4 regions of the Blautia sp. HA9023 genome follow, and region 1 is predicted to be linked to each of the others. Evidence: predicted binding sites of a transcription regulator. Region 1 holds the regulator's gene; each other region holds the start of a gene.
What was found. The regulator Rex, encoded in region 1, represses fermentation and respiration genes when NADH is low (regulators of the CRP and FNR family bind a similar motif). The targets are predictions, from matches to a motif close to ATTGTTAANTANTTAACAAT.

Region 1 (3,025 bases):
GTCATAATATCCGATCTGAACTTTGGAACCCAGGGAAAACTTGCCGGCATCTGCCTCGATAAGTCCGTTGATGATCTTCAGCATCGTTGTTTTTCCGGTTCCATTATTGCCGATAAGAGCTACACGTTCCCCTCTCTTGATATCAAAAGAAATATCAGAAAAACAGGGTCTGCCCCGGGAAGGATTTGGAAAGTTCCTCCACATGGAGTACATCATTTCCGCTTAATACACGGGGTTCCAGGGAAATACGCATACGGTCCTGGATTTCCAGAGGTTTTTCGATACGCTGTACACGGTCCAGCATCTTCTCGCGGCTTTCTGCACGCTTGATGGATTTTTCGCGGTTAAAAGATTTCAGTTTGGCAATGACTGCTTCCTGATGTTTGATATCTCTCTGCTGGTTTAAGTACGCCTTGTACTGGGCATCGCGCAGCTGCGCCTTCTTAAGGGCATAGGCGGAGTAGTTGCCGCTGTAGACACGTGTCTGTCCGGCTTCGATCTCCACAACTTTGGTGACGACTTTATCCAGAAAATAACGGTCATGGGAAACGATGAAAACAGCTCCCGGATAATTCAGAAGATAAGTTTCCAGCCAGGAGATGCTTTCCATATCCAGGTGGTTGGTAGGCTCATCCAGAAGAAGGATATCCGGCTTGGAGAGAAGCATCTTTCCAAGTGCCACACGGGTTTTCTGGCCTCCGGAAAGTTTCTCGATCTGTTTGTCGTAATCTTCTTCCGTGAAACCAAGACCCTTCAGGACACCGGTGAGCTCACTTTTGTAAGCATAGCCGTTTTCCAGTTCAAACTGATGGGTGAGGCGGGTATATGTCTCCATCAGGCGGTTCAGGTCATCGCCTTTTACGGTATTCATTTCCTGCTCCATATTACGGATACGGCGTTCCATATCGATAATATGCTGTTTGGTGGTAAGAAGCTCTTCGTAGATAGTATGGTGTCCGTGGATATCCTGGTACTGGGCAAGATAGCCGATATTTTTGTCCCGGGCAAGTACTACCGTGCCGGAATCCGCGGAAATCTCCTGCATGATGATACGAAGAAGAGTAGTCTTTCCAGCACCGTTACATCCGATAAGAGCTGCCTTTTCCCGGTCTTCAATATGAAAAGATGCATCATTTAAAATTACTTTTTCGCCAAAAGCTTTGCATATATTCTGACATGATAAAATCATAAAAACTGTCCTCCTGTATAAAGAATTATCCCTGAATAGTAAATAAACAGGGAAAATCCTCCACTTATTATAACGGAAACCGCCAGGAATTCAAAGAAAAAATCAATTTTTAAAAAAAATATGAAGAAATTTGTACATAACTTACAAGTTTGATTGACAGGAAAATGTCAATTCGGTATAATTAACCTAGTGTAAAGTAAGGAGGGAAACTATCGTGGAGACAAAACAAATCTCGAAAGCGGTGATTAAGCGTCTGCCACGCTATTACCGCTACTTAGGAGAGCTGATGGAAGACAATGTAGAGCGTATTTCTTCCAATGAATTAAGTAAGAAGATGCATACCACAGCTTCTCAGATCCGTCAGGATCTTAATAATTTCGGCGGTTTCGGGCAGCAGGGGTATGGCTATAATGTACATTATCTTTATACAGAGATCGGTAAGATCCTGGGACTGGATATCGCCCACCCAATGATCATCCTGGGTGCCGGTAATCTTGGACAGGCACTTGCCAATTATGTGGATTTTGAGAAAAGGGGATTTAAGCTGGTAGGAATCTTTGACGTAAATCCTGTGCTGGAAGGCATTGCGGTTCGCGGACTTGAGATCCAGATGCTCAGCGAACTTCCATTCTTCCTGAGAGAAAATAACGTAGAGATCGCAATTCTCACTCTTCCGAAGAATAAGGCCAAGGAAATGGCAGATATTCTGGTGGAGAACGGGATCAAGGCAATCTGGAATTTTGCACATCTTGATCTTGAGACACCGGATGATGTGATTGTAGAGAACGTGCATCTTTCTGAGAGCCTGATGACACTGTCTTATAATCTGAGCAAATACAGGCAGGAACATGTAGAGAAATAAATTTTAGCGGGCTGCCGGAAACGGCAGCTTTCTCTGTTAAAGAGGGGAGGCAAAGTGCAGCATGAAAAAAATTGTTACCTGCGAAGAAATGAAGAAGCTGGATAATGCTACGATCCACAAGATCGGGGTTGCTTCTGAAGTTCTGATGGAGCGGGCAGCGTTGAAAGTAGTTGAGGAAACAGAGAAATATCTTGGGAAGAGCGAGAAGATCCTGGTGGTATGCGGGAGTGGAAATAACGGAGGAGATGGTATTGCCATTGCCAGATTATTTCATCTGAAAGGTGTTCGGGCTGAATTTTATATGGCCGGAAACAAAGAAAAAATGACCAGGGAAACGTTGCTTCAGTATAAGATCGCTACAGGTTATCAGGTCCCGGAAGTGAATAACCCGGCCTGGGATGAATATACTACTATAGTCAGATGCCGTGTTTGGCGTAGGCCTGGCGCGTCCGATCGAGGGACATTATGCTGAGATCATCCACGAGATGAACAGTGCCCGGGCGAAAAAAATTGCTGTTGACATCCCATCAGGAGTGAACGGAGATACTGGCCTGGAAATGGGAATTGCCTTCAGTGCCGATCTTACCGTTACTTTTGGTTACCGGAAAAGAGGTCTTTGTTTTTATCCGGGAAGGCTGTATGCGGGAAAGATCGTTATAGCTGACATTGGGATCTATGAGCAGGAAGCTGTAAAAGCATCGGCGAGATGTCTGGAGAAAGAAGATCTGAAACTGTTTCCGGAACGTGATCCCGGTGGGAACAAGGGGACTTTTGGAAAGATACTTTTTGTTACCGGAAGTGCAGGAATGTGTGGTGCTGCTTATTTGAGTGCCAGCGCGGCACTTCGGACCGGAGCGGGAATGGTAAAGATCCAGACTGTGGAAGAGAACAGGATTCCTTTGCAGATCCTTCTTCCGGAAGCAATGGTATGCAGCAGGTTTGACGAAGAATCCAACGAACAGCTTCTTTCCTGG
Region 2 (3,025 bases), 150 kb from region 1:
ATATGGCCTTCCGGTGAGCCGGCTACTGCGATCTCAAATTTATCGCCAAATTCATCGCGGACAAATTTAACAAGATCGGTTGCATAATTGAAGTCTCCACATGTTGTTGTCTCACCAAGCGGAATATCTCCACGAAGCGCAAGCATATGGTCTACGCCTTCAGCCAGATACTGTTCCAGTTGCTCTTTGATGCCTTCTTTTGTATTCTTGATTACTGTGAAGTGTGTTACAGGAGTGGTTCCTGCATTCTTGATCATCTGGCATACTTCTCTGTTTGCGCCGACATTTCCGCCGCCGGCACCGTATGTACAGGAAATATACTCCGGTTTATACTTCATGAGATGTTCAATGGTTCCCGGCAGATTTGCCATGCCTTTTTCTGTCTTCGGTGGAAAAAGTTCAAAGGAAAGCAGCATTTTTTCTCTCATTGCTTCAGATAATTTCATTGATCGTCCCTCCACGTCTTAGTGTTATTATATTTTTATAGGAATGATCTCTGTCATTCCCTCAGCTCACATTTCCATAAAACTGCTGTAATATCAGTCACACTGCAGTTTCACGATACTGTTCGCCAGATCTACCATGAGAATACTGCCCTCTACCACGCGCTCATCTCCCATGATATCACGAAGGATCAATTTATTTCCGTCCACATCAATGCGGCTTACATTTTTAAAAATTACTGAATTATCTTCTTCTTTATATACAGTTGCAAGACACATAATCAATTCCTCCAAATAAGCGGTTTTCTGTTCTTCCGCTCTGCTGTCAAAATCATTCTGTCAGTTTATTTCAGTTCTTCCTTAACAAGGGTAAGGGCAAGTCCTAGTCTCATATTACCCTTCTGGAAATCGGATACTGCTTCCTTGATTGTCTTGGCAGCTGCATCCATGTTAAGTTTCTTAAGGTTGTCAGCCATCTGGTCAAGTTCTGCCGCATGATGCTCATTATGCTGCAGCATATAGGTAAGAAGTGCTACAGTCTCATTCTTGCAGTCACCGGACTCGCAGGAACCGCAGTGGCCATCGCCGTGTGTATGGCTGTGGCTGTCTCCTTCTGCATGACTGTGTGTATGGCTGTGAGTCACTCCATCCTCGTGAGTGTGCTCATGTGTATGTTCGTGGCTGTCCGCATGTCCATGCTGAACAAGGTTGCCATTCTCATCTTTGATTAAATGCATAAATACCCCTTTCCTGTATCCGCAGGGCGGACACGCTCATGACAAGAATTTATCAATTAAATTCATTATACATCTTTTTGTCTCTATTATCAAGAAAATTATTATAAAAAATATCCAAAATTATACGCCATTTTTCCTGATTTTTCAAAAACTTTGACAGTTAATTAACTCGATTGTCTCGATTTTAACGAAGTTAGTTTCTTCAAACCATATAATATTTCCTATAGCCGCTTTAAAATTCGGACCAAGCTTTATCACTTTTGTAATATATTTGATGTGATTCTTTCATATTTTTGTGCTATAATGGCAAAAGCATGGGAAACAGAACAAACAAGGAGGAATTATTTTGAGAGAGACTGTTTTTCTGAATAACGACAGAGAAATGCCCCTCCTGGGGCTTGGTGTATATAAGTTGCCCGACGACGTACAAGCTGAGGCTGCCATCACTTCTGCAATCTCTGCCGGCTACCGCATGATCGATACCGCATCCGTTTACAAAAACGAAGAAAGTGTGGGACGTGCCATCGCCAGATGTGGTGTTCCCCGGAAGGATCTTTTTATCACCAGCAAGATCTGGAACACAGCCCAGCGGCTGGGTGATGTTCAGGGTGCTTTTTCCCGCAGTCTTGACCGTTTGAAGCTCAGCTATGTTGATCTCTGCCTGATTCACTGGCCAGTTCCTGGCTGCTACCTGAGCACCTGGAAAGAACTGGAAAAAATCCTGGAATCCGGGCGTGCTTTGAGTATCGGCGTCAGCAATTTTGACATCCGGCATCTGGAAGAGCTCCGTAAAATTTCCGGAATTATCCCGGCTGTAAATCAGATTGAATGTCATCCCCTGTGTTATCCATCCGAACTGATCGAATACTGTAAAGCTTTTGGTATTCAGGTACAGGCTTATGCCCCTCTGGCAAGAGGCGCCTATTTTGACAACGATGTCATGTGTGTTCTGGGAACCAAATACGCAAGAACTCCTGCACAGATAGGTCTTCGCTGGGCTGTTCAGAAGGGAATTTCCGTTATCCCGAAATCCAGCAATCCGGAACGCATCCGAAGTAACGGAAATATTTTTGATTTTAATATCGAAGATGAGGACATGGCAATCATTGATACGCTTAATGAAAATCTGCATACTTCTCATGTTCCGGAAGATCTCCGTGACATTCAATTTTAACCAAATCAAGTAAGTCCCCTGCGGGGTTGCGAAAAGCAATAAGTAGTGGGTGGGGACTTGCTTGTATCAGGAAGAGTGCAAGCTCCTCCTGATAAACTGCGGAGCAGTTATTTGGTGTAGAGCTACGTAGCGAAGCGGATTGCGAATATCCGCTTGACTTTTTTTATAATAACGCAAAAAAGATATCTGCCGGATTCTGACTGATCTTCCGGCAGATATCTTTTTATTTTCTAACTGAATTTCCTATATTTGAAACGGACGGATATTTACCTGGCTCATACATTTTCCCAGGGGAGCATCGGTGTTTCCACTTTTTTGTCACGCAACATCAGATCCATTACCGCTTCTGCTGCAGATTTTCCCTCAAAAAGTACACGGTTCACTTCCGTTATGATAGGCATCTCCACTTCATATTTCTCCGCAAGTTCTCTTGCGGCTCTTGCGGAATAAACACCTTCCACAACCATCTGTACCTTATCCATAGCCTGTTCCATTGTACATCCCTGACCGATCAGATATCCGGCTTTTCGATTACGGCTGTGTACGCTCGCACAGGTTACGATCAGATCACCAATTCCGGAAAGTCCGTAAAACGTTTCCATCTGTGCTCCCATTTTCTTTCCAAGCCTTGCAATCTCCGTGATTCCCCTGGTGATCAGAGCTGCTTTTGT
Region 3 (3,025 bases), 130 kb from region 1:
GTCTCTGTACAGAAAGAGGATACTCGGCACGTACATAAATGTAACCGTCTTCTGCGCCTACTGCATAAGCGGCGATCACCATACCCTCGATCATCTTGTAAGGATCACCTTCCATTACGGAACCATCCATGAAAGCTCCCGGGTCACCCTCATCACCATTACATACTACATAGCGTACTTTCTCCGGCTGGCGTGCTACCTGTGACCATTTCTTGCCAGCAGGGAAACCTGCACCACCACGGCCACGGAGACCGGATTTTGTGATCTCATCAATAACGCCCTGCGGGGTCATCTCAAAGAAAGCCTTCGCCATAGCGGAAAATCCACCTACGGAAATATATTCATCAATAGACTCTGCATCGATCTTACCACAGTTCTCAAGAACGATCCTTGTCTGCTGGTTCAGGAACGGAATATCGCTTGGATGTGGACAGGCCTCATCATTATGACGATAGAACAGACGGTCAACCGGCAGTCCGCAGATCACGGTTTTCTCTACGATCTCGCGGCAGTCATCTACCTGAACATGAACATACTGATAATCATATGGCTCAATTCTCATAAGAGGTCCAAGTTCACATAATCCCTGGCATCCGGTCTTAACGATACCTACATGAGGAACATCCTTCTGCATCTCAACCGCAACACCCTCGATACCTTCACAGAGTCTTGACATTTCTTCGTAAATCTTCTGAGCACCGGAAGCGATACATCCGGTACCGGAACAGACGAGAACACGGCAGGTATAGCCATCAAGATTCTTCTTAACCTCAGCCTGTTTGTTTTTCAGATCTTCCATACTGGTTATACTCATACGCTCTCACCTCTCAATTCATTTAAAAGCTCAACAGCCTTCTCAGGAGTCATTTTCGGGTGAACTTCATCATTTACAGTCAGTGTCGGTGCCAGTCCACATGCACCCAGACAGGAAACAGTCTCAACTGTAAAAAGCATATCATCCGTTGTATGTTTCTTATGGGTCAGTCCAAGCTCTTTCAGCATGGCTTCCTTAACAGGCATGGACTTACGTACATGACAGGCAGTACCATCACATACCTTAATAATGTACTTGCCTTTCGGTTCAAAGGAAAAGTTCTCATAGAAAGTGGCTACGCTGTACGCCTTCGCTTCTTTTACACCAATCTGTTCCGCAACATAAGTAAGAAGCTCTCCCGGGAGATAACGATACTCAGCCTGGATATCCTGCATGATCGGAATCAGTGATGCAGCTTTCCGACCGTAGTGCTCGATGATCTCATCCGTTTTCTTGTAATACGTCTGGTCTAACATTCGGTTCCCTCCTTGTTTCTCATAGATTTTCCACTTGATCAGCCTGCTCCCATTACAGGTTGATACTCTAACACTTTGTCAGTGCCGCGCGTTTATGCAAACCATTATTTTGCACTATTTTTGTGCTTTTAATTATAACTTATATCGTCATTTTCCACAAGTGCTTTTTTCGGTTTTTTCAGAATATATTGAAAAGTTTACAATAGCTTACTGGTTTTGTGTCTATTTTCTCCAAAAAATGTTCAATTTTTAACAGTTATGATAATAAAGGAACAAATTTACTTTATGTTCCCGGTAAAAAACATTTCCTGTTATTGATTTTATTTCTCATTTACTTTAATATGAAAGAAAAGTGCGTGGAAAACATTTTATTAATCTTATTTTGAAAAGGAGAAACTCTATGCGAAATCTCGACACACCAGTTAAACAGATCCGAAGAAAGATTTTTACAGAAATTGCGAAGATCGGATTTGAATCCACGGACGAATCCCTGATCCACGATATTGAATCCATTCCCTACAACATCGTAGAAGAACGTGCGAAATACCGTGAAAGTATCTACCGCGAAAGAGCTGTTGCAAGCGAACGTGTCCGCCTGGCCATGGGCCTTTCTCTCCGTCCGGAGAACCGTTCCGTCCATCTGACCGACGGAGTAAAAGCCAGCAACATTGACGAGAAATATTACGAACCACCTCTTATGCAGGTAATCCCATCTGCATGTTCCGCATGCGAATCCAACAAATACGAAGTCAGCAACATGTGCCGCGGCTGCGTCGCACATCCCTGTATGCTCACCTGCCCCAAAGGCGCCATCTCCATGGTAGACGGCAAATCCTTTATCGACCAGGATAAATGCATCCACTGCGGAAGATGCAAATCCGTCTGTCCCTACGACGCCATCGCCCACAAAGAACGCCCCTGCGAACGCGCCTGCGGCGTAAAAGCCATCGAAAGCGACGAACAGGGACGCGCATCCATCAATCAGGACAAATGCGTATCCTGTGGCATGTGCATGGTCAGCTGCCCATTCGGAGCCATCTCCGACAAATCCCAGATTTTCCAGCTGTCCCACGCCCTTCGCGAAGGAACCGAGATCATTGCAGAAATCGCTCCCGCCTACATCAACCAGTTCGGCGAAGACGTCACCCCGGGCAAATTCCGCTCCGCCCTTAAACAGCTGGGCTTCTCAAACATTTATGAGGTAGCACTGGGCGCAGACATCGGCTGCATCTCTGAAGCACACCACTACGCAAAAGAAGTAGCCACTGGCAATCTTCCGTTCCTCCTCACCTCCTGCTGCCCGTCCTGGTCCGTCATGGCAAAGAAATACTTCCCGGCCATGATCGACAACATCTCCCAGGAGCTGACCCCGATGGTAGCAACCGCCCGCATTGTAAAAAAAGAACACCCTAACGCCAAAGTAGTCTTCATCGGACCATGCGCCTCCAAAAAACTGGAAGCTATGCGCCATTCCGTGAGAAGTGACGTAGACTTCGTAATCACCTTCGAAGAACTCTGGGGTCTCTTTGATGCCAAAAATATCACCCCATCCACCTGCGAAGAACTCCCGGAAGAAACCCAGGCCGCAACCGCAGCAGGAAGAGGATACGCCATCGCAGGCGGCGTAGCCGGAGCCATCGAAAACTGCCTGAAAGAATACTACCCCGATGTACCCGTACACATCGAACACGCAGAAAGCCTTGCCGAATGCAAAAAAGTCCTCACCCTCGCCAAA
Region 4 (3,025 bases), on a different contig from region 1:
CCTGGCAATGATAGCTCTTGTACGGCGTTTCGGCCGATATGGGCGGTAAAGATCTTCTACCACTACAAGTGTCTGCGCTGCCTCGATCTGTTTCTTCAGTTCCGGAGTCAGCTTGCCCTGTTCCTCGATGCTTCCGAGAACCTGGGCTTTTTTGTCCTCAAGGTTTCTTAAATAGGCAAGTCTTTCGTTAAGGTTACGAAGCTGTTCGTCATTGAGTGTACCGGTTGCTTCTTTGCGGTATCTGGAAATAAAAGGAATGGTGCAGCCTTCGTCGATCAGTTTGACTGCTGCCTCGACCTGCCATTTCTCAACGTTCAATTCTCTGGTAATTACCTGAATAATATCCATTTTTATCTTTCTCCCGTTGTTTCAAATTTGCCTGAGGCTGCATTTCCCTCTTTACACAGCTTCTGACATTTATCAAAGATCAATCTGTGCGATCACGTCTTTCAGAGCATTAGCGCTTGCGTGAAGCTTCTCTGTCTCCTCCTCGGTCAGAGGAACGCGGACAATTCGTTTCACACCATTCGGTCCGATGGAAGCCATAGTGCTAAGACATACGTCTTCAATGCCATACTCTCCGTGAAGCATGGTTGATACACTGACTATTGTATCAGATGCTGCAAGAAGAAGCGAGCAAAGTCTGCAGACAGATACGGCTACCGCATAAAATGTGGCACCTTTCTTGGCAATAACAGTTGATCCTGAAGTATGAACATACTCCAGAACTTCCTCTCTGTCAAGTGGCGGCAGATCTTTCTGATCCTCATGAACGATCTTGTCAAATTCATCAAGGGTCGCACCTGCAACAAAGGCTCTTGACCACGGTACAAAGGAAGTATCTCCATGCTCTCCGAATACATAGGCATGAATATTCTTCTCCGATACGCCATAGTGCTGGGAAAGTCTGCAGCGGAGACGGGCAGTGTCCAGTGCAGTTCCGGAACCAAGGATCTGGCGCTCCGGAAGACCGGAAATTTTTGCAAATGCATACGTCATAATGTCACATGGATTACTTACAATAATATAAAGCGCCTTAGGAGCCACCTTTACGATCTCCGGAGTGATACTTTTCATGATGTTGACATTAGTCTGTGTCAGCTCGATACGTGTCTGTCCTGGCTTTCTGGCAATACCGGAAGTGATGATGACAATATCAGAATCAGCTGCATCCGGATAATCTCCTGCCACGATGGAGATCGGTTCACGGAAACTGGTTCCCTGGTCAATGTCCATGACCTCGCCCTCTGCCTTCTGTTTGTTGATGTCGATCAGGACGATTTCTGAGGCAATGCTCTTCTGTGATAAGGTGTAGGCGATGGTTGCACCTACGCTTCCTGCTCCGATGATCGTAATTTTACTGCTCATGTTTGTTCTCCTTTCAGCGTTGTTTGTCACATAAATAACAATTTTAATTACACATATTCAAACATAACATAAAATATAGTTGTATGCAATAAAATTATGGCTGTATTTTCCAGGATGTTTTGCGTTAATTATTGATGTAATTCAAATTTCTTTTTATATATTCTGTCTTTTTTTTTATTATTCTGTGTATTGATCTGTTATTTTTTTGTCGATATAAGGGTAAAAAGGTAGAATATCTCCTTATACATGAACATAAAAACCCCGGGAACTTCCTGGATTTTGTGAAGTTCCCGGGGACTTTGACTTAGATCAAGAGTGTTGGTTATAGTCAAGCAGATATTCGCAATCCGCATTCGCTACTTGCTCATAACCGAATAACTGCTTTGCAGTTAATTCGGTTATTTTTTTGCCTGTGCAAGTGCTTTCTGCGCTGCTCCGAGAATGCCCTCGGATGAGAGTGTCGCACCACTGACAGTATCAATGCCATCTGCAGTCTGGTTTGCCATAATCTGCGGATAAATGGTATTCCATGCCTCATTAAAGAATTCCGGAGTATCATTATTCGTCTGTGTAATCTCAACAATCTGACCTCCTGAGATGGTTACGGTCAGTCTTGTTTTGCCACCATATCCAAAAGCTGAGCCCTGATAAGTTCCGTCATTATACATTCCTGCAGGGGTCGGTTCCGGATCTTCGGTAGGCTCCGGTGTTACATCAGGATTCTCCGGATCTGGAGTCGGTGTTACATTTGGGTCATCCGGATCGGTTGTAGGTTCCGGTGTTGCCGTTGGAACCGGAGTTGCGGTCGGCTTCGGCGTTGCCGTTGGTTTCGGTGTTGCCGTTGGCTTTGGTGTCGGTTTCTTTGTCGGAGTTGGAGTTACTTTCTTTCCATATTCTGGATTAAGCGCAGACTTCAGAGCCTTTTTCACAGCATTCAGAATTCCGTTGGAGGAGTAGGTTGCTCCGCTGACGGTATCAATATCGTCTACATAATTCGTTCCCACAATCTGCTCTTCCAGCACACTCCACGCTTTTTCAAAAAACATCGGAGTATCTGAGTTTTCCTGTTTTACCGCTGTGATGATTCCATCCTTGATGGTTACGGTCACTTTTACATCTCCGCTGTAACCTTTTGCGGATGCTTTGTATGTACCATCCAGATATTTTTTCGGACTGTCAGGATCTGGATTTGCAGTTGGCTTTGGTTTCTTTGAAGGGGCTTTTGTTGGCGTTGGTGTGGAGGTTGCCACAGGTGCAGGGGTGACCTGCTGGCTGCTTCCATCTGCCGCTGCCTGGGATAATGCATTCTGGACTGCCTGGATAATTCCGTTGGAAGAATAGGTTGCTCCGCTGACTGCATCTACATTTGGTGTATTTCCCGCGATCATTTTGCTGATCACTCCCTGGGCAGATGCAAAATAAGAAGCAGTCTCCCCGGATGCATCCAGAATATCGATCGCCGCGATCCTTCCTCCGCTGATTGTTACACGCACACGAATGGTTCCTCCGAATCCGGTTCCGGTTCCTTCGTAAACTCCGTCTTTATATCCATTGGCCGGAACATCTGCCACCGGTGTCTGAGTAGATCCTTGGCCGGCTGCACCGCCACTGTTTTTTGCAGATTCTGATACAGTTCTTTTTCCTGAACTTTTTTTTG

Region 2: the regulator Rex is predicted to act here: its motif matches at 1,218-1,237, upstream of AC04Q6_RS00420 (DUF8180 domain-containing protein).
Region 3: the regulator Rex is predicted to act here: its motif matches at 1,528-1,547, upstream of AC04Q6_RS00500 (4Fe-4S dicluster domain-containing protein).
Region 4: the regulator Rex is predicted to act here: its motif matches at 1,391-1,410, upstream of AC04Q6_RS06120 (L-lactate dehydrogenase).

Annotation. Positions count from the first base shown of each region.
Region 1 is NZ_JBWLUR010000001.1:233,812-236,836, forward strand. It holds partial or broken gene AC04Q6_RS01040 (ABC-F family ATP-binding cassette domain-containing protein) at 1-1,189, opposite strand, end outside; gene AC04Q6_RS01045 (redox-sensing transcriptional repressor Rex) at 1,404-2,051, shown strand; gene AC04Q6_RS01050 (NAD(P)H-hydrate epimerase) at 2,113-2,523, shown strand; gene AC04Q6_RS01055 (NAD(P)H-hydrate dehydratase) at 2,477-3,025, shown strand, end outside.
Region 2 is NZ_JBWLUR010000001.1:88,531-91,555, reverse strand. It holds gene AC04Q6_RS00430 (methylenetetrahydrofolate reductase) at 1-446, opposite strand, end outside; gene AC04Q6_RS00425 (CooT family nickel-binding protein) at 540-722, opposite strand; gene AC04Q6_RS00420 (DUF8180 domain-containing protein) at 788-1,180, opposite strand; gene AC04Q6_RS00415 (aldo/keto reductase) at 1,527-2,354, shown strand; gene AC04Q6_RS00410 (NAD(P)H-dependent glycerol-3-phosphate dehydrogenase) at 2,630-3,025, opposite strand, start outside.
Region 3 is NZ_JBWLUR010000001.1:108,591-111,615, reverse strand. It holds gene AC04Q6_RS00510 (NADH-quinone oxidoreductase subunit NuoF) at 1-814, opposite strand, end outside; gene AC04Q6_RS00505 (complex I 24 kDa subunit family protein) at 811-1,290, opposite strand; gene AC04Q6_RS00500 (4Fe-4S dicluster domain-containing protein) at 1,691-3,025, shown strand, end outside.
Region 4 is NZ_JBWLUR010000006.1:436,332-439,356, forward strand. It holds gene AC04Q6_RS06115 (Tex family protein) at 1-348, opposite strand, end outside; gene AC04Q6_RS06120 (L-lactate dehydrogenase) at 421-1,368, opposite strand; gene AC04Q6_RS06125 (FMN-binding protein) at 1,767-3,025, opposite strand, start outside.